DNA from 4 places in the Streptomyces sp. NPDC012466 genome. Region 4 is predicted to be linked to each of the others. Evidence: riboswitches for the same ligand, from Rfam matches in the RefSeq annotation. Region 4 holds a riboswitch; each other region holds the start of a gene.
What was found. Region 4 has a riboswitch for cobalamin ahead of ACFY9E_RS35305 (ribonucleoside-diphosphate reductase subunit alpha). Riboswitches for the same ligand answer to the same signal wherever they lie in the genome.

Region 1 (4,781 bases), on a different contig from region 4:
GACGACGACGAGGACCGCTCCGGTGGAGGCGCCCGAGGACACTCCGAGCACGAACGGGTCGGCGAGGGGATTGCGCAGCAGCGACTGCATCACCGCCCCGCACACGGCGAGTCCGGCCCCGCACACCGCGGCGAGCAGGGTGCGGGGCAACCGCAGCTGCCAGACGATCCCGTCCCGGATCGGCGTCAGCCCCGAGCTGCCGAGACCCAGGTGGGCGGCGACGACGGACCACACGTCGGCGACCCGGATGTCGGCGGGGCCGATGGTGATGGCCACGGCGAGGGAGGCGGCGAGCGCGACGGCCCCCGCCGCGCCCAGCGCGATCGACCCGGATGTCGGCGGGGCCGATGGTGATGGCCACGGCGAGGGAGGCGGCGAGCGCGACGGCCCCCGCCGCGCCCAGCGCGAGTCCGGCCCCGCGTCGGGCCCCGGGGGCCGGCTCGCTCCGGGTGGTCACTTCACCAGCCCGAACCGGCGCAGCCCCGCGGCCACCCGCTCCACGCCCTCGACGGTGCGGATGGTCGGGTTCATGGCCTGCCCGCTGAGCAGCACGTACCGCTTGTGCCGGACGGCGTCCATGTTCCTGGTGACGGGGTTGGACTCCAGGAAGGCGATCTTCTTCGCGGCCGACTCGGCGGTCTGCGACTTGCGGGTCAGGTCGCCGATGACGAGGACGTCGGGGTCGCGGTCGGCGACCGTCTCCCAGTTGACCTGCGGCCATTCCTCGCGGGTGTCGTCGAAGGCGTTCTTCGCGCCGAGGACCCGGGTGATGATGCCCGGCGCTCCGCAACAGCCGGCCGTGTAGGGCGACTCGGAGTTGGCGAACCAGTACAGGAGGGTGACGTCGGAGGCGTCGATGCCGGCCGTGGCCTTCTTCATGCGCTGCTGGAGGGAGGCCACGAGCTTGTCGCCCCGCTCCTTCACCCCGAACACGGTCGCGAGGTCCCGGACTTCGCCGTAGACGGTGTCGATGCCCAGGGCCTTGTCGCGTGCGCCGTCGCCGCCGCCGGAGTTGTCCTTGCCTGCGCAGTCGGACGGGGAGACGTAGGTGGGGACGCCGAGCTTCTCGAACTGCTCGCGGGTTGCGACGCCGCCCTTGCCGAGGGTGGAGACGAAGGACGCGGCGACGAAGTCGGGGTCGGCGTCCAGGACGCGTTCGAAGGACGGGTTGTCGTCGGCTAGGCGCGGCACCGACGCGTTGGCCTTCTCCAGCCCCTTCATCACCGGGTCGGTCCAGGTCGCGGTGCCCGCGAGGCGGTCGGTTAGACCGAGGGACAGCAGGATCTCGGTGGTGCCCTGGTTGAGGGAGACCGCGTGCCGCGGCGGGGTCTCGACGGCGACGTCGTGGCCACAGTTGACGAGCGTGACGGCGGCCTTCGCCGTCGTGGGTCCGGAGGCGCCGCAGCCGGTCAGGAGCAGGGAGCCGGCCGCGAGCAGGACGGCGGCACGGGCGGGTAGGGCGAGGGACACGGGAACCAGTCCTCAGGCGTCGAGGGCCCATTCGCGGAGCCCGGTCGTACGGTGCTCCCCCGCCGCATGCGGCCGCGGGGGCCGCCAGCAGGTCTTCGGACTCGGGTTCACCCGGATCGGAGCGCCTTCCCGGACGTCCACGAGGGAGTCCAGTGGCCGAGGCCCCGCCCGTCCCCCTCACCGCTGCGCGTCAGTTCCGGATTCGCACCGGATTCCCTGACCCACGTACATGGGTTCGACTGGCCTCGGCAAGCTATCACGGAGGCCGTCCGGGGAATCACCGCGCACCCCGCGCCGTTGACCCGGGAGCAGTTCGTCCACGACTCCCGAGGAGGCCGCCGGTGTACGGCGACGAGGCAACGGTCCGCAGGATTCTCACCGGGCTCGGCGACACCTGGGCCGTGGTGGGCCTGTCGTCGAACCGGCAGCGCGCGGCGTACGGCGTCGCCGCCGTGCTCCAGCGCTTCGGCAAGCGCGTCGTGCCGGTGCACCCGAAGGCGGAGACGGTGCACGGGGAGAAGGGGTACGCGAACCTGGCGGACATCCCCTTCGAGGTGGACGTGGTGGACGTCTTCGTGAACAGCGACCTCGCCGGAGCCGTCGCCGACGAGGCGGTCGCCAAGGGCGCGAAGGGCGTCTGGTTCCAGCTCGGCGTCATCGACGAAGCGGCGTACGACCGGACCCGGGCGGCGGGCCTGGAGATGGTGATGGACCGCTGCCCGGCGATCGAGATCCCACGGCTGTCTCATCACCGCGTACAGGAATCCTGAAGCGTTTCCCACGAAATCCCCGTGCCCGGTCAAGGCTGCACAACTCGTCTTCTGCGGTCGCCTGACCCCTTCCTAACCTGAGGCCTCTTGCTCGCCGAACTCCCCGAGTTCATCTCTGAGAGGCCCCGCATTCATGGAAAGAGACGGCCTGCGCCGGGAGGTCGGGCTGATCGGGCTCATGTGGGCCTCGGTCGGTTCCATCATCGGCTCGGGCTGGCTGTACGGCGCCGAGAAGGCCGTCGTGGCGGCCGGCCCCGCGGCGATCCTGTCCTGGCTCATCGGCGCGGTGGCGATCGTGCTGCTGGCCCTGGTGCACGCGGAACTGGGCGGCATGTTCCCGGTCGCGGGCGGCACGGCCCGCTACCCGCACTACGCGTTCGGCGGACTGGCCGGCATGTCCTTCGGCTGGTTCTCCTGGCTCCAGGCGGCGACCGTGGCACCGATCGAGGTCGAGGCCATGATCGGCTACGCCGGGCACTGGCACTGGGCACAGGGCTTCCAGCACGCGAAGGACGGGACGCTCACGACGAGCGGCTTCGCCGTCGCCGTCGTCCTGATGGCCGTGTTCGTCGTCGTCAACTTCCTCGGCGTGCGGATCCTGGCGCACACCAACAGCGCCGCCACCTGGTGGAAGGTGGCCGTGCCGCTGGCCGCGATCTTCATCATCGCGGCCGGCAACTTCCACCCGGGCAACTTCACCGAGCACGGTTTCGCCCCCTTCGGCGCCCACGGCGTGCTGAGCGCCGTCAGCTCCAGCGGCATCATCTTCGCTCTGCTGGGCTTCGAGCAGGCGATCCAGCTGGCGGGCGAGAGCCGCGACCCGCAGCGTGACCTGCCCCGCGCCACGATCGGCTCGGTCGCCATCGGCGCGGCCATCTACGTCCTGCTCCAGGTCGTCTTTATCGCCGCCCTGCCGCTGAGCTCCTTCGCGCACGGCTGGACCAAGCTCGACTACCCCGGCATCAGCGGTCCGTGGGCCGGACTCGCGACCCTGGTGGGTCTCGGCTGGCTGAGCGCGGTGCTGTACCTGGACGCGGTGGTCTCCCCCGGCGGCACCGGCCTGATCTACACGACGGCCACGTCCCGCGTCTCCTACGGTCTGGCCCGCAACGGTTACGCGCCGAAGCTCTTCGCCCGCACGGACGCGCGCGGCGTGCCGTGGTTCGGGCTGATCGTGTCCTTCGTGACCGGCGTGGTCTGCTTCCTGCCGTTCCCCAGCTGGCAGCAACTGGTCAGCTTCATCACCTCGGCGAGCGTGCTGATGTACGCGGGCGCCCCACTGGCCTACGGCGTCTTCGCGGACCGGCTGCCGCACCGGGAGCGCCCCTACCGCCTGCCCGGCGGGAAGGTCCTCTCGCCCCTGTCGTTCGTGGTGGCCGACCTCATCATCTACTGGTCCACCTGGGACACCCTGTGGCGGCTCGGCGTGGCCATCGTCCTCGGCTACGTCCTGCTCGGCGGCTACGCCTGGTACGCCGTCCGCAAGGGTCTGCCCGACGCGCCCCGCCTCGACTGGAGGGCCGCCCAGTGGCTGCCCGTGTACCTGCTGGGCATGGGCGTCATCTCCTGGCAGGGCGGTTTCGGCGGCCAGGGGCACCTCGGACTGTGGTGGGACGTCCTGGTCGTCGCCGTGTTCTCGCTGGCGATCTACTACTGGGCCCGTGCCTCGGCTTCCCGGACCGGGGAGATCGAGCGGAGCATCGAGGAGGTGGCCGTCGCGGAGGTGCCCGTGCACTGAGACCGGCCTCCATAATGTGCGCATGACCCACCCCGTGCCGCCCGTCAACTCCGGCGCCCCGCAACGCTTCCCGGTCGTTGTCGTGGGCGCCGGTCCCGCGGGGCTGACCGTCGGCAACATCCTGCGGGCCGCGTCCGTTGACTGTCTGGTGCTGGAGACGGAGACCCGGGAGTTCATAGAACAGCGGCCCCGGGCCGGGGTCATCGAGGAGTGGGCCGTACGCGGCCTGGAGAAGCGGGGCCTCGCCCGGAACCTGCTGGACCGCGCCGAGCTGCACACCGCGTGCGAGTTCCGCTTCGACGGGCAGCGTTACCGGTTCCCGTACGGCGAGCTGACGGGCAGCCATCACTTCGTCTACCCGCAGCCGTTGCTGGTGACGGACCTGGTGCGCGAGTACGCCGACGTCCGGGGCGGAGAGATCCGCTTCGGCGTCCGGGACGTGCGGATCCACGACCTCGACACCGACCGGCCCTGGGTCTCGTACACCTGCCCGGAGACGGGTGAAGGCCACGTGGTGCACTGCGACTTCGTCGCCGGCTGCGACGGGGCGCGCGGGGTGAGCCGGGCCTCGCTCCCGCCCGAGCGGGTCCGTATCGCGCGGCACGACTACGGCGTCGGCTGGCTGGCCCTGCTCGCCGAGGCCCCGCCGTCCGCCGACTGCGTGCTGTTCGGCTGCCACGCGCGCGGGTTCGCCGGCCAGATGCCCCGCAGCCCGGAGGTGACCCGCTACTACCTCCAGTGCCCGCCGGGCGACGACCCGGCGAACTGGCCGCACGAGCGTGTCTGGGCCGAGCTCCGGGAGC
Region 2 (4,781 bases), on a different contig from region 4:
GACGGGTGTCGCCGGGCTGCTGCCGGCCGCGGGCTTCGTGATCTTGCTCACGGTGGGTCAGATGCTGGTCGTGCCCGCCGCCCGCGCCTGGGTGCCCGACCTGGCCGAAGAGGGCCGGCTCGGCCTCTACATGGGTGCGCTGTCGTCGGTCTCCGGCCTGATCGTCCTCGCCGGCAGCGCGGCCACGGGCTCCCTGCTCGACCTGGACCTGCCGGCCGCCGTGCCGTGGCTGGCCCTCGCGGCCGTACCCGCCCTGGCGGTGGCCCTGCTGCCGCGCCGGGCGGAGGGGGCGGGCGCGGCGGCCTGATACGGCGCCGGGAGGCGCCCGGCGCGCCCCGGCGACCGGCGCGCGGGAGTGTCACCCCGGCGGACGCTCTCCCCGCTCGGGGATCTCCGGGAGCGCACCGTCCGGGGAGACCACTGTGGCGATCATGGGCCGTGCCGCGCCAGTATCCTGGGTCGGCTGCGGCACCCCCCCACCAATCCCCGTGCGGAAGCGGGGAGTTCGGCCTGCGGCGATGACCTTCCCACACGCATGAGACGAGGACGAGTGCTGCTAGCGGGCCGCTACCGGCTGGATGTTGAGATCGGGCGCGGTGGAATGGGAGAGGTCTGGCGTGCGTACGACGAGACGCTCGCCAGAGCGGTGGCCGTCAAGCTGCTGCTGCCCCAGGACACCGACGCCACGGCAACCTCCCGGTTCCGTCTGGAGGCGCAGACCGCCGGGCGCCTCAACCACCCCAACGTGGTGGGCGTCCTGGACTTCGGCGAGTTCGACAACCGGCTGTACCTGGTGATGGAGCTGGTCGAGGGCGACAGTCTCGCCGGGGTGCTGAACGGCTCCGGCACGCTGCCCGCCGAGCGGGTGGCCCATCTCGCCGCGCAGGCGTCCGCGGGGCTCGCCGCCGCGCACGGGCAGGGCATCGTGCACCGCGACGTCAAACCCGCCAACCTGCTGCTCGACGCCAACGGCACGCTGAAGATCGGCGACTTCGGCATCGCCCGGTTCCTCGACGACCCCGGCGCCGCGCTGACCGCCACCGGCCAGATCGTCGGCACCGGCCTCTACCTCGCGCCCGAACGGGCCCTGGGCAAGCCCGCGGGGCCCGCCTCCGACATGTACTCCCTGGGCTGCGTGCTCTACCAGCTCCTCAGCGGCCGCCCGCCGTTCCAGGCCGACACCGCCGTCGCCCTGCTCCACCAGCATCTCGACTCGGCTCCCGTGCCGCCTCGCGAACTCGGGGTCTCCGGACTGCCGCCGGCGTTCGAGAACTACCTCCTCGGCCTGCTCGCCAAGCAGCCCGAGGACCGTCCCACCGCCCAGCAGGCCGCCGAGTGGTTCACCGGGGGCGCCTGGCGGGGCCTGCCCGAGCCGCTGCCGGAGGTCTCGCCGCCGCTGCGGCCGAAGACCGCGTCCGCGGCGCCGTCCGCCGGGCCGGGCCCGTACACCGCCGAGACCAGCAGCCCGACCACGTACGCGCTGCCCGCGACCACGGGACACCGCACCGCGGCCCGGGCGGCCCAGGCGGGTCGTTCGGGGCGCTCACGCGGGCGCGGCGGCCCCGGCAACCGCTCCCGGGTGGTCGCGACGGCCGCCGCCGCGGCACTCTTCCTCGCCGCGATGCTCCTCGGCATGCGCTGGTTCTCGCCCGACACCACCGCGGAGGGCACGGAACCCGACGCGTCCCCGTCCGCGAGCAGCCCCGCCGCCACGCCGGCCACCGACTCCGCCACGTCCGTCTCCCCCGACCAGGACGCCGGCCCGGCAGCCGCTCCGGGGGCCGCCGGCACGCCGGGCACCGGCACCGTGGCCGATGTCACTCCGTCCACGCCGGCCGCCTCCCCGCCCCCTCCCGCGCCCGCGTCCGGCACCCCGGCTCCCGCCGGGGAAGCGGGCGACGGCGGCCCGGAGCAGCCGAAGCCGGAGAAGCCGGGCCCCGCCGGGGAAGGCGGGGAGGGCGACGACGGCGGAGACGACGGGGGCGACGACTGACACGGCCCGGACATCGCGTGACGGGACCCTTCCCGCAGCGCGTGGATCAGCCGGGGGATGCGCCGGTGTGCGAGCGGGCGCCCCCTCGCGCGCCCCCAGGGGTGGCTTGTCATCGCCCTTACCCCGGCCTTATTGTCACCAGGCCTTGGTGAACGGGAAATCCGGTGTGATGCCGGTGCGGCCCTCGCCACTGTGAATCGGGAAGTCCGGCTCCGGCCCTCACGGGCAGCCACTGGGTCCTCGCGACCCGGGAAGGCGGAGTTCGGGCGGTGGTACCCGTCAGCCAGGAGACCGGCCAAGGCGCGTCAACCATCCACGAGGTGCTGGAGAGGGTCTGCTGAGCCATGCACATTGCCGAGGGTTTCCTTCCTCCGGCGCACGCGGTCGCCTGGGGCGTCGCGTCGGCGCCGTTCGTCGTCCACGGGGTCCGGTCGCTCACCCGTGAAGTGCGCGAGCACCCCGAGAGCACCCTGCTCCTCGGTGCGTCCGGCGCCTTCACGTTCGTCCTGTCCGCCCTGAAACTGCCGTCCGTCACCGGCAGTTGCTCGCACCCCACCGGCACGGGCCTCGGAGCCATCCTGTTCCGGCCGCCCATCATGGCGGTGCTGGGCACCATCACCCTGCTCTTCCAGGCGCTGCTGCTCGCGCACGGCGGCCTGACCACGCTCGGCGCCAACGTCTTCTCGATGGCGATCGTCGGTCCCTGGGCCGGATACGCCGTCTACGCCCTGCTGCGGCGCTTCAACGCGCCGCTGATGGTGGCCGTGTTCTCCGGCGCGTTCGTCGCCGACCTGTCCACCTACTGCGTCACCAGCGTGCAGCTGGCGCTCGCGTTCCCCGACCCGGGCAGCGGATTCCTAGGCGCGCTCGGCAAGTTCGGTTCCATCTTCGCCGTCACCCAGATCCCGCTCGCGGTGAGCGAGGGCCTGCTGACCGTGCTCGTGATGCGGCTGCTGGTGCAGTCCAGCAAGGGCGAACTGACCCGGCTGGGCGTACTCCTCACCAAGAAGCAGACCCGGACCGAGACCGAGGCGGTGGCCCGATGAGCAGGAACACGAAGATCAACCTGGTGCTGCTGTTCGCCGTGGCCGCGCTCGCGGTGCTGCCCCTGGCACTCGGCCTCGGCGACCACAAGAAGGAGCCGTTCACGGGATCCGATGCCGAGGCCGAGACGGCGATCACCGAGCTGAAGCCGGATTACGAGCCGTGGTTCTCGCCGCTGTACGAGCCGCCGTCCGGAGAGATCGAGTCGGCTCTGTTCGCCCTCCAGGCGGCTCTCGGTGCCGGAGTCCTCGCCTACTACTTCGGCCTGCGCCGGGGACGCCGGCAGGGCGAGCGGCGGGCGCTGGAGCGGGAGGCCGGCAGCGCGCTCGCGGGCGCCGCGGGGAAGTCCACCGCGGAACAGGACTGAGCCGGGTGCTGCCGATCGACGCGGCGGCGCACGGCAGTCGCTGGCGCCGCCGCCATCCCGTGGACAAGGCCGTGCTCGGGCTCGGCCTGACCGTGCTCGCGATCTCCCTGCCGCCCTGGCCGGGCGCGGCCCTGGTGCTGCTGACCGCCCTGGTGGTGCTGCTCGGGCCGGCCGGTGTGCCCGGGCGGCGGCTGTGGCGGGCCTACCGGGTGCCGCTGGGCTTCTGTGTGACCGGCGCGGTCACACTGCTCGTCCAGGTGGGCGGCCCGGGCGGCTTCGTCTCCCTCGCCGCCGACGGGCCGCTGCGGGCCGGGGAGTTGCTGCTGCGCACCTCGGCGGCCTCGCTGGGCGTGCTGCTGTTCGCCTTCACCACCCCCATGTCCGACCTGCTGCCGCGCCTGGTCCGGGCCGGGATTCCCGCGCCGGTCGTCGACGTCGCGCTGGTGACGTACCGGATGAGCTTCCTGCTGCTGGACTCCGTGCGTCGCATCCGGGAGGCCCAGGCGGCCCGGCTCGGGCACACCAGCCGGAGCGCGGAGTGGCGTTCCCTGGCCGGGCTGGGCGCGACCGCGTTCGTCCGGGCCTTCGACCGGGCCACCCGTCTTCAGGCCGGGCTCGCCGGGCGCGGCTACGACGGCACCCTGCGCGTCCTGGTGCCCAAGGCCCGGGTCTCCGTCCGCTTCACGGCGGCCAGTTGCGCGCTGCTCGCGGCGCTGGCCGTCCTCACCCTCGTACTGGAAAGGCCGCTGACATGAGCGAGCCCGCCCTCGTCGCCCTGCGGGGCGCGTCCTTCGCCTACGAGGACGGTCCGGCCGTGCTCAGCGGCCTCGACTTCGAGATCCGCGAGGGGCGCGCGCTCGCGCTGCTCGGCCGCAACGGCAGCGGCAAGACCACGCTGATGCGGCTGCTGTCCGGCGGGCTGCGGCCCCACGAGGGCGTGCTGACGGTCGAGGGCCGGCCGGTGTCGTACGACCGCAAGGGCCTGACCCGGCTGCGGACGACCGTGCAGCTGGTGGTGCAGGACCCGGACGACCAGCTGTTCGCGGCCTCCGTCGAGCAGGATGTGTCGTTCGGGCCGCTGAACCTCGGCCTGGACGACACCCAGGTGCGGGCGCGGGTGGCGGAGGCGCTCGCCGCCCTGGACATCACGGCCCTGGCCGACCGGCCCACCCATCTCCTCTCCTACGGGCAGCGCAAACGCACCGCCATCGCCGGCGCGGTCGCCATGCGGCCCCGCGTCCTCGTCCTCGACGAGCCGACGGCCGGACTCGACCCCGACGGGCAGGAACGGCTCCTCACGACCCTCGACGGGCTCCGTGCCGCCGGCACCACGGTCGTGATGGCCACGCACGACGTCGACCTGGCCCTGCGCTGGGC
Region 3 (4,781 bases), on a different contig from region 4:
GGACATGAGCGGCACGGCACAGACCGCGACCCGCAGCACGTCCTCCCCGACCGGCGGGGCGACGACGGACTCCCGCACCGCTCCCCGCAGGGACACCCGAAGCCCGTCCTCCTCGTCGATGCCGAGCCCGTGCCGGAACGGCAACACGCCGTACGTACGCCGCCCGGTGAGGCCTTGCAGCATGTCCAGGCCCGGCTCCAGCAGGGAGACGTCCCCGCGGAACTTGTTGACGAGGAACCCGGCGACGCAACGCTGGTCCTCGGGCGACAGCAGCGCCAGGGTCCCGAAGAACGAGGCGAACACACCGCCCCGGTCGATGTCGCCGACGACGAGCACGGGAAGCCCGGCGTTACGGGCGATCCCCATGTTCACGATGTCCGTCCGCCGCAGATTGATCTCGGCGGGAGAACCGGCCCCCTCACAGATCACCGCGTCATACGTGCCCCGCAACTGCTCCAGACAGTCCAGCACCGTCCCGAGCAGCCTCTGCTGCCGCCCGCCGTGGTAGCCGCGCGCACTCATCTCCCCGACCGGCTTGCCCAGCAGCACGACCTGACTGCTCTGCTCACCCCCGGGCTTGAGCAGCACGGGATTCATCAGCGCGGTCGGCTCGACCCGGCAGGCCTGCGCCTGCATGGCCTGCGCCCGCCCGATCTCGGCCCCCTCCTTCGTCACGAAGGAGTTCAGGGACATGTTCTGCGCCTTGAAGGGCGCGACCTTGACGCCCTGCCGCACCAGCCACCGGCAGATCCCGGCGGTCACGACGCTCTTGCCCGCGTCGGAGGTGGTGCCGGCGACGAGAAGCCCACCGCTCATGTCATTTCCCCCTCTTCAGCAACCGCGCACCGGCGCACACGCCGAGCGCCAGCCAGGTGACGCGCCGCGAGAGCCGCACAGCCCGTGCGACGTCGTGCGTGCCGACGGCACGCCCCCCGGTGTTCAGCACGGGCCGGTCCTCCACCCGCCCGCCGTACGAGAGCGTCCCGCCCAGCCGCACCCCGAGAGCCCCCGCGAAAGAGGCCTCCACCGGACCGGCGTTGGGGCTCGGGTGCTTCGCCGCGTCGGCCCGCCAGGCCCGCACGGCACCCCGGGGATCCGGCCCGGCCAGGGCTGCGAGGACCGCGGTCAGCCGTGCTCCCGGCCAGCCCGCGAGGTCGTCCAGCCGCGCGGAGGCCCACCCGTACCGCCGGTAGCGGGCCGACTTGTGTCCGACCATCGCGTCCAGGGTGTTGACGGCCCGGAACCCGAGCAGCCCCGGCACCCCGCCGACGGCTCCCCACACCAGGGCCCCCACCACCGCGTCGGAGGTGTTCTCGGCGACCGACTCGACCACGGCCCGGGCGATGCCGTCGGCATCGAGGGCCTGCGGGTCCCGCCCGCACAGATGCGGCAGCCGGGCCCGGGCCGTCTCGACGTCACCGGCCTCCAGGGCCCGCCCGATGGCCTGCGCCTCCCGCGCGAGCGAAGTCCCCCCGACGACGGCCCAGGTGGCGGCACCCGTCAGCGCGACGGAGGCGACGGAGGACGTCCGCACGGCCCGCGCGGCGACGGAGCCGAGGGCGACGGCCCCCGAGGTGCACACGGCGGTGTGCAGCGCGCCCCACCCGCGGTGGTCCCGCCACAACACCCGTTCCACGGCACCCGCGGCCCGTCCGAACGCGGCGACCGGATGCCCTCGGCGAGGATCACCGAGCAGCAGGTCACCGATCAGACCGGCGGCGGCACCGTACGCGAAGACGCGACCGGCACCCATGGGCTCAGCCGGCCGGAAGGGCAGGCGGAGGCGGGGTGTTGGAACGGGATCGGCAGCCGCGCATGGCGATACGTGTCCTCACTCAGGGTGTCCACGCCCTGGTTCGACGAGACCGGCGGCGAGAGTTCCTGGCTCCCGGGGATCACTACCCCGGTGACAGTGGCGGGACCGCGCCGGACTCTCACCGGCTTCCTCTCCTGCCGCCGTACTGGCCCCGGCAGTCCACCACGGCCGGCAACCGCCGTCAACTTGCCGTTGACCTGCGAGGGGAGAGTGTGGAGAACCCCACACCGGCCCCTTCCCGCACACGACGACCGGGCGGCGCGGGACCGGAGTCCCGCGCCGCCCGGCGGACACGATGTGCGGTCGGGCCGTCAGGCCACGATCAGGTAGATCCCGTAGCCCACGGCCGCCGCGCACGCCGCGAAGCACGCGTACGCTCCCGTGACCGCGAGCCCGGCGGACCCGCCCTGCGCCACCGCGCGCTCGCGGCGCGACAGGCCGGTGATGCCGAGGGTGAACAGGCCGACGAGGGCAACGGTGACCACGAGGCTGACACCGAAGACGGAGCCGAGGGCCGCCCAGTCGATCTTCATCTCAGAGACTCTTCCTTGTAACCGGTGGGCGGGGTCAGACCGTGGTGGTCGTGGTCGGCGTCCGTTCGGCCGTGGCCTGCGCCGGGAACGAGGGGACCGGCTCCTCGGCGACCGTGCCGCCCGCAGGCGGCGGCGTCACCGCGGCCATCGCGGTGGTCACCACGCCGGCCGGCTCCGCCTCGTCGGCGTCGTTGACGTTGGTGTGGTCGACGACCTCACGCCGGGACAGCTTCCAGATCGCCGCGCTGGAGGCGACGAGGAAGACGGCCACCACGGCGGTGCCCCAGTTGCCGAAGCCGGTGACGTACTCGGCGAGCGCGCCCACCAGGGCCGCCGCCGGGAGCGTCAGACCCCACGCGACGAACATCCGCGTCGCGGTCGACCAGCGGACGACACCGCCCTTGCGGCCGAGCCCCGCGCCCATCACCGAGCCGGACACCGAGTGCGTCGTGGAGAGGGAGAAACCGATGTGGGAGGAGGCCAGGATGACCGTGGCCGCGGAGGTCTGGGCGGCGAAGCCCTGCTGCGGCTGGAGGTCGGTCAGTCCCTTGCCCATGGTGCGGATGATGCGCCAGCCACCCAGGTACGTGCCGAGCGCGATGGCGAGACCCGCCGAGAGGATGACCCACATGGGCGGGTCGGAGTCGGGGGCGACAGCGCCGCCGGCGACCAGGGCGAGGGTGATGACACCCATCGTCTTCTGGGCGTCGTTGGTGCCGTGGGCCAGGGAGACCAGGCCGGCGGAGGCGATCTGGCCGGCTCGGTAGCCCTTCTTGGACGCCTGGCTGTCGGCCTTGCTGCCGAGGGAGTAGGTCAGCCGCGTGGCGAGCATCGCCGCGATGCCCGCGACCAGCGGGGCGGCGATCGCCGGGATGAGCACCTTGGTGACCAGCACGTCGCCGTGCACCGCGCCGACGCCCGCCGAGGCGATCGTGGCACCGATCAGGCCGCCCATGAGGGCGTGGGAGGAGCTGGACGGCAGGCCGACCAGCCAGGTCAGCAGGTTCCAGAGGATCGCGCCGACCAAGGCGGCGAAGATGACCTCGGGACGGATGCCGGCCTCGTCGACGAGGCCCTTGGAGATCGTGTTGGCGACTTCGACGGACAGGAAGGCGCCGACCAGGTTGAGGACCGCGGACATGGCCACCGCAACCTTGGGCTTCATGGCGCCCGTGGAAATGGTCGTGGCCATGGCGTTCGCGGTGTCGTGGAAACCGTTCGTGAAATCGAACGCGAGTGCGGTTACTACCACAATCGCGAGGATCAGCGAGAAGCTTTCCATTTACCCAGGCAATCGTTCGAGGTCGTTGACGGTACGAACGTAGGCAACCTGAGTGAACGGAAGATGAACTGGGAGGGGCGCAGGGGTGACCGCAAAGGGGGGTCGTGACTCCGCCCCGGAACGGCGGTCCCGGCGCCCGTCGGTCAGGCGCCTCGCGCGAACCGCTTCAGCCGATCGAGCGACCCGTCGAAGAGATTCTGGTCACCCGGCAGGGAGCCGCTGTCGCCGGCGCGGGTGATCTGGCCGGCCCCGCCCGGCGAGCCAGGCCGTAGCAGCCGTGCTTCTTGTCGTACGGGTTGTATGCGATGTCGAGCGCGGGCGGGCCGGCGGTGCGAAGTGGTAGGCGCCGCGCACCGGGCCCGCCCCGCGCACGCCGTCGTACTGCCGGCCGCGGCGGGGATCTTCCCCCAGGAATGGCGACGTGTACGGCGAAATCCTCCGGAGTGTACGGAAAGATCGGTGCATGTCCGAAGATCTCCGGCCGGGCAACACGCCCCGGCCGGCGGCGCGTTGAGTCTCCGCCTGGCAGGATCGCGGCATGGCTGAGCAGCGAGGCGACGAGCGGGGCACGGGAGACGCACGGCAGGCCGGACCGGGAGCGGGGGAGCGGCGCGGGAGTGCGCGCCCCGAGGAGGCGCGTGCCTGGGAGGACCTCGTCGCGACGGCCCGCCGGACGGTCGCGGACGGACTCGTCGTCGGCACGTCCGGCAACGTGTCGGTGCGCGTCGGCGACACGGTCCTGGTCACGCCGTCGGGCGTGCCCTACGACCGGCTGGCGCCGGACGACGTGACCGGCGTCGACCTCGACGGCCGGCAGGTCCTCGGCACGCTCGTCCCGACCAGCGAGCTGCCCATGCACCTCGCCGTCTACCGCACGACCGGCGCCCTGGCCGTCGTTCACACCCACGCCGTGCACGCCACGGCCGTCTCGACGCTCGTGAGCGAGCTCCCGCTGATCCACTACATGGCCGCGGCGCTCGGCGGTCCCGTCCGGGTCGCCCCGTACGCCACGTACGGCACCGACGAGTTGGCCGAGAACATGCTCCGCGCCCTCGCCGGCCGCTCCGGCTGCCTCCTCCAGAACCACGGCACCGTCACCCACGGCGGCACCCTCGACCAGGCCTACGACCGCACCGCCCAGCTGGAGTGG
Region 4 (4,781 bases):
CTCGACGAATGGGGCCTGGGCGGCCGCTCGTTCGGCACCTGGATCACGTGGTTCCTGCTGGGCGGCGACCTGTACACGGCGTACACCTTCGTCGCCGTCCCGGCCGCGATCTACGCGGCGGGCGCGGCCGGTTTCTTCGCGGTGCCGTACACGATCCTGGTGTACCCGCTGATCTTCACCTTCCTCCCCCGCCTGTGGTCGGTCTCCCACAAGCACGGGTACGTCACGACGTCCGACTTCGTGCGCGGCCGCTTCGGCTCGAAGGGCCTGTCGCTCGCGGTGGCCGTGACCGGCATCCTGGCGACGATGCCGTACATCGCGCTCCAACTGGTCGGCATCCAGGCCGTGCTGGACGTGATGGGTGTCGGCGGCGGCGAGAACACCAACTGGTTCATCAAGGACCTGCCGCTGCTGATCGCGTTCGGCGTGCTGGCGGCGTACACGTACTCGTCGGGTCTGCGGGCCCCCGCGCTCATCGCGTTCGTGAAGGACACGCTGATCTACATCGTCATCGCGGTGGCGATCATCTACATCCCGATCAAGCTGGGCGGCTTCGACGAGATCTTCGCCAAGGCCGGCGAGGCCTACAGCCAGACCAACCCGGCCACGGGTGCGCCGCGCGGCGCGCTGGTGCCGGCGGAGGCGGGCCAGTGGACGTACGCCACTCTGGCGCTGGGCTCCGCCCTGGCCCTCTTCATGTACCCGCACTCGATCACGGCGACGCTGTCCTCGAAGAGCCGTGAGGTGATCCGCCGCAACACCACGATCCTGCCGCTGTACTCCCTGATGCTGGGGCTGCTCGCGCTGCTCGGGTTCATGGCGATCGCGGCCGGCATCAAGGTGCAGAACGGGCAGCTGGCCATTCCGCAGCTGTTCGAGACGATGTTCCCGGACTGGTTCGCGGGCGTGGCGTTCGCGGCGATCGGCATCGGCGCGCTGGTGCCCGCGGCCATCATGTCCATCGCGGCCGCGAACCTCTTCACCCGCAACATCTACAAGGACTTCATCAAGCCGGACGCCACACCGGCGCAGGAGACCAAGGTCTCCAAGCTGGTCTCCCTGCTGGTGAAGGTGGGCGCCCTGGCCTTCGTCCTCACCATGGACAAGACGGTCGCCATCAACTTCCAGCTCCTGGGCGGCATCTGGATCCTGCAGACCTTCCCGGCCCTGGTCGGCGGCCTGTTCACCCGCTGGTTCCACCGCTGGGCGCTGCTCGCGGGCTGGGCGGTCGGCATGATCTACGGCACGGTCGCCGCGTACGGTGTGGCCTCCCCGACCCAGAAGCACTTCGGCGGCTCCGCGAAGGAGATCCCCGGCATCGGGGAGATCGGCTACATCGGCCTCACGGCGTTCGTCCTGAACGTCGTCGTCACCGTCGTCCTGACCTTCGTCCTGAGGGCCGTGAAGGCTCCCGACGGCATCGACGAGACCGAGCCGGAGGACTACACGGCGGACGCGGGCGACCCCGGGGTCCAGGTGGAACTCCCGCCCGCCACCGCCGGTTCGGCCCACTGACGTCAGGGGCACCAACCAGCGCACACCACCCGCAGCGGGCCACCGTGACCGACCGTCACGGTGGCCCGCTGTCGTATGTGATGCCCGGGGTCTCTCACGCGGCTCCCGGACATCACTCTGGTGACCTACCAGTTGACGCTCTGAAACCAGCGCGACACAACATCTGGGGGTGCCATGCGCGCCTGGCACAAGATGTATGCTCATGCTCGCTGTCGCCGCAGGGGAATCCGGTGCGAATCCGGAACTGTCCCGCAACGGTGTACTTGTGCATGTTTCGTGCACAGGAGTCAGTCCGAGGACCTGCCGACAGCGCACCCGGCCACCCGGCCGGTGTGCCCTGACGTCCGGGCCTCGTGGAATGGGCCGGTGGACGCGGCGCCGTGTGCGTTCGCGTGCTGCCCCCTGCCCTCGACGAGGCCCCCGTGCCGAGCGAGGGAGAGCCCCACGTGACCATCGCGCCAGCCGAACCGGTCTCAGCCGCCGAAGAAGTGCAGGACGCTCCCGGAGCCGCGTTGCTGCGGACCCTGACCGAGCTGACCGCCGACCTCCCCGACACCGACCCCGGCCGGGTCGCCGCCGCCGCACTGCGCGGCCGGTCCGCCCGGGCGGACGAGACGGAGTTGCGGGAGCTGGCGACGGAGGCCGCGGCCGGTCTGATCTCCGAGGACCCCGCTTACTCCCGGCTGGCCGCCCGGCTGCTGACCATCGGCATCCGCGACGAGGCCGCCTCGCAGGGCGTCACCTCCTTCACCGAGTCCGTCGCGGTCGGCCACCGCGAGGGCCTCATCGCCGACCGCACCGCCGAGTTCGTGCGGCTGCACGCCGCCCGGCTCGACGCGCTCATCGACACCGGCGCCGACGACCGCTTCGGCTACTTCGGCCTGCGCACCCTGCACAGCCGCTACCTGCTCCGGCACCCGATCACCCGCAAGGTCGTCGAGACGCCGCAGCACTTCATGCTGCGCGTCGCCGCCGGTCTGGCCGAGGACGACACCAGCCGCTCGGTGGACGAAGTCGCCGCGCTCTACGCGCTCATGAGCCGCCTCGACTACCTCCCCTCCTCCCCCACCCTCTTCAACTCGGGCACCCGGCACCCGCAGATGTCGTCCTGCTACCTCCTCGACTCCCCCAAGGACGAGCTGGACTCCATCTACGACCGCTACCACCAGGTGGCCCGGCTGTCGAAGCACGCCGGCGGCATCGGACTCGCCTACTCCCGCATCCGCGCCCGCGGTTCGCTGATCCGCGGCACCAACGGGCACTCCAACGGCATCGTCCCGTTCCTGAAGACCCTCGACGCCTCGGTCGCCGCCGTGAACCAGGGAGGCCGTCGCAAGGGCGCCGCCGCCGTCTACCTGGAGACCTGGCACTCCGACATCGAGGAGTTCCTGGAGCTGCGTGACAACACCGGTGAGGACGCCCGCCGTACGCACAACCTGAACCTCGCGCACTGGGTGCCGGACGAGTTCATGCGGCGTGTGAACGCCGACGCGCAGTGGTCGCTGTTCTCCCCCTCGGACGTGCCCGAGCTGGTCGACCTCTGGGGCGAGGAGTTCGACGCCGCCTACCGGGCGGCCGAGGCGAAGGGGCTGGCGAAGAAGACGCTGCCCGCACGCGAGCTGTACGGCCGGATGATGCGCACCCTCGCGCAGACCGGCAACGGCTGGATGACCTTCAAGGACGCCGCCAACCGCACCGCCAACCAGACGGCCGAGCCTGGCCACGTCGTCCACTCCTCCAACCTCTGCACGGAGATCCTGGAGGTGACCGACGACGGGGAGACGGCGGTCTGCAACCTGGGCTCGGTCAACCTCGGTGCCTTCGTGAGCGACGGGGACCTCGACTGGGAGCGCCTGGACGAGACCGTCCGCACGGCCGTGACCTTCCTCGACCGGGTCGTCGACATCAACTTCTACCCGACCGAGCAGGCGGGCCGCTCCAACGCCCGCTGGCGTCCGGTCGGCCTCGGCGCCATGGGCCTGCAGGACGTCTTCTTCAAGCTGCGCCTGCCCTTCGACTCGCCCGAGGCCAAGGCGCTGTCCACCCGTGTCGCCGAGCGCATCATGCTCGCCGCCTACGAGGCTTCGGCCGACCTCGCCGAGCGGAGCGGCCCGCTGCCGGCCTGGGAGAAGACCCGTACGGCCCGGGGCGTGCTGCACCCCGACCACTACGACGTGGAACTGGCCTGGCCCGAGCGCTGGGCGGCCCTGCGCGAGCGGATCGCGACGACCGGCATGCGCAACTCCCTGCTCCTCGCCATCGCGCCCACGGCCACGATCGCCTCCATCGCGGGCGTGTACGAGTGCATCGAGCCGCAGGTGTCCAACCTGTTCAAGCGCGAGACGCTGTCGGGTGAGTTCCTCCAGGTCAACTCCTACCTGGTGGACGAGTTGAAGCGGCTCGGCGTGTGGGACGCCCGCAGCCGGGAGGCCCTGCGCGAGGCCAACGGCTCGGTGCAGGACTTCGCCTGGATCCCCGAGGACGTCCGCGCCCTCTACCGCACGGCCTGGGAGATCCCGCAGCGCGGCCTGATCGACATGGCGGCGGCCAGGACCCCGTTCCTGGACCAGTCCCAGTCCCTGAACCTCTTCCTGGAGACGCCGACCATCGGCAAGCTCTCCTCGATGTACGCCTACGCCTGGAAGTCCGGGCTGAAGACGACGTACTACCTGCGCTCGCGCCCGGCGACCCGGATCGCCCGCGCCGCCCAGGCCACCGTCCCCGTGCAGGCCACCCCGGATCCCGAAGCGGTCGCCTGCTCCCTGGAAAACCCCGAGTCCTGCGAGGCCTGCCAGTAATGAGCACCCAGAACCTTCTCGATCCCGGCTTCGAGCTCACCCTGCGCCCCATGCGCTACCCGGACTTCTACGAGCGCTACCGGGACGCCATCAAGAACACCTGGACGGTGGAGGAGGTCGACCTCCACTCGGACGTCGCCGACCTCGCCAAGCTGTCACCGGCGGAGCAGCACCTGATCGGCCGCCTGGTCGCCTTCTTCGCGACGGGTGACTCGATCGTCGCGAACAACCTGGTGCTCACGCTGTACAAGCACATCAACTCCCCCGAGGCGCGGCTGTATCTGAGCCGGCAGCTCTTCGAGGAGGCCGTGCACGTCCAGTTCTATCTGACCCTGCTCGACACCTATCTGCCCGACCCGGAGGACCGTGCGGCGGCCTTCGCGGCGGTGGAGAACATCCCGTCCATCCGCGAGAAGGCCTCGTTCTGCTTCAAGTGGATGGACTCGGTGGAGAAGATGGACCGGCTGG

Region 1: it holds a riboswitch for cobalamin, as region 4 does, so the genes downstream of both, ACFY9E_RS21665 (ABC transporter substrate-binding protein) here and ACFY9E_RS35305 (ribonucleoside-diphosphate reductase subunit alpha) in region 4, are expected to answer to the same signal.
Region 2: it holds a riboswitch for cobalamin, as region 4 does, so the genes downstream of both, ACFY9E_RS00835 (energy-coupling factor ABC transporter permease) here and ACFY9E_RS35305 (ribonucleoside-diphosphate reductase subunit alpha) in region 4, are expected to answer to the same signal.
Region 3: it holds a riboswitch for cobalamin, as region 4 does, so the genes downstream of both, ACFY9E_RS33145 (cobalamin biosynthesis protein) here and ACFY9E_RS35305 (ribonucleoside-diphosphate reductase subunit alpha) in region 4, are expected to answer to the same signal.

Annotation. Positions count from the first base shown of each region.
Region 1 covers NZ_JBIBEQ010000005.1:566,779-571,559, forward strand. The annotation lists gene ACFY9E_RS21660 (iron chelate uptake ABC transporter family permease subunit) at 1-324, opposite strand, end outside; gene ACFY9E_RS21665 (ABC transporter substrate-binding protein) at 454-1,470, opposite strand; cobalamin riboswitch at 1,539-1,729, opposite strand; gene ACFY9E_RS21670 (CoA-binding protein) at 1,812-2,240, shown strand; gene ACFY9E_RS21675 (amino acid permease) at 2,374-3,978, shown strand; gene ACFY9E_RS21680 (4-hydroxybenzoate 3-monooxygenase) at 4,001-4,781, shown strand, end outside.
Region 2 covers NZ_JBIBEQ010000001.1:177,468-182,248, forward strand. The annotation lists gene ACFY9E_RS00825 (MFS transporter) at 1-307, shown strand, start outside; gene ACFY9E_RS00830 (protein kinase) at 602-1,993, shown strand; cobalamin riboswitch at 2,123-2,308, shown strand; gene ACFY9E_RS00835 (energy-coupling factor ABC transporter permease) at 2,338-3,039, shown strand; gene ACFY9E_RS00840 (energy-coupling factor ABC transporter substrate-binding protein) at 3,036-3,404, shown strand; gene cbiQ (cobalt ECF transporter T component CbiQ) at 3,410-4,159, shown strand; gene ACFY9E_RS00850 (ATP-binding cassette domain-containing protein) at 4,156-4,781, shown strand, end outside.
Region 3 covers NZ_JBIBEQ010000011.1:52,915-57,695, reverse strand. The annotation lists gene ACFY9E_RS33150 (cobyric acid synthase) at 1-816, opposite strand, end outside; gene ACFY9E_RS33145 (cobalamin biosynthesis protein) at 818-1,753, opposite strand; cobalamin riboswitch at 1,853-2,011, opposite strand; gene ACFY9E_RS33140 (hypothetical protein) at 2,128-2,349, opposite strand; gene ACFY9E_RS33135 (inorganic phosphate transporter) at 2,384-3,631, opposite strand; gene ACFY9E_RS33130 (class II aldolase/adducin family protein) at 4,170-4,781, shown strand, end outside.
Region 4 covers NZ_JBIBEQ010000012.1:203,185-207,965, forward strand. The annotation lists gene mctP (monocarboxylate uptake permease MctP) at 1-1,515, shown strand, start outside; cobalamin riboswitch at 1,705-1,838, shown strand; gene ACFY9E_RS35305 (ribonucleoside-diphosphate reductase subunit alpha) at 1,962-4,313, shown strand; gene ACFY9E_RS35310 (ribonucleotide-diphosphate reductase subunit beta) at 4,313-4,781, shown strand, end outside.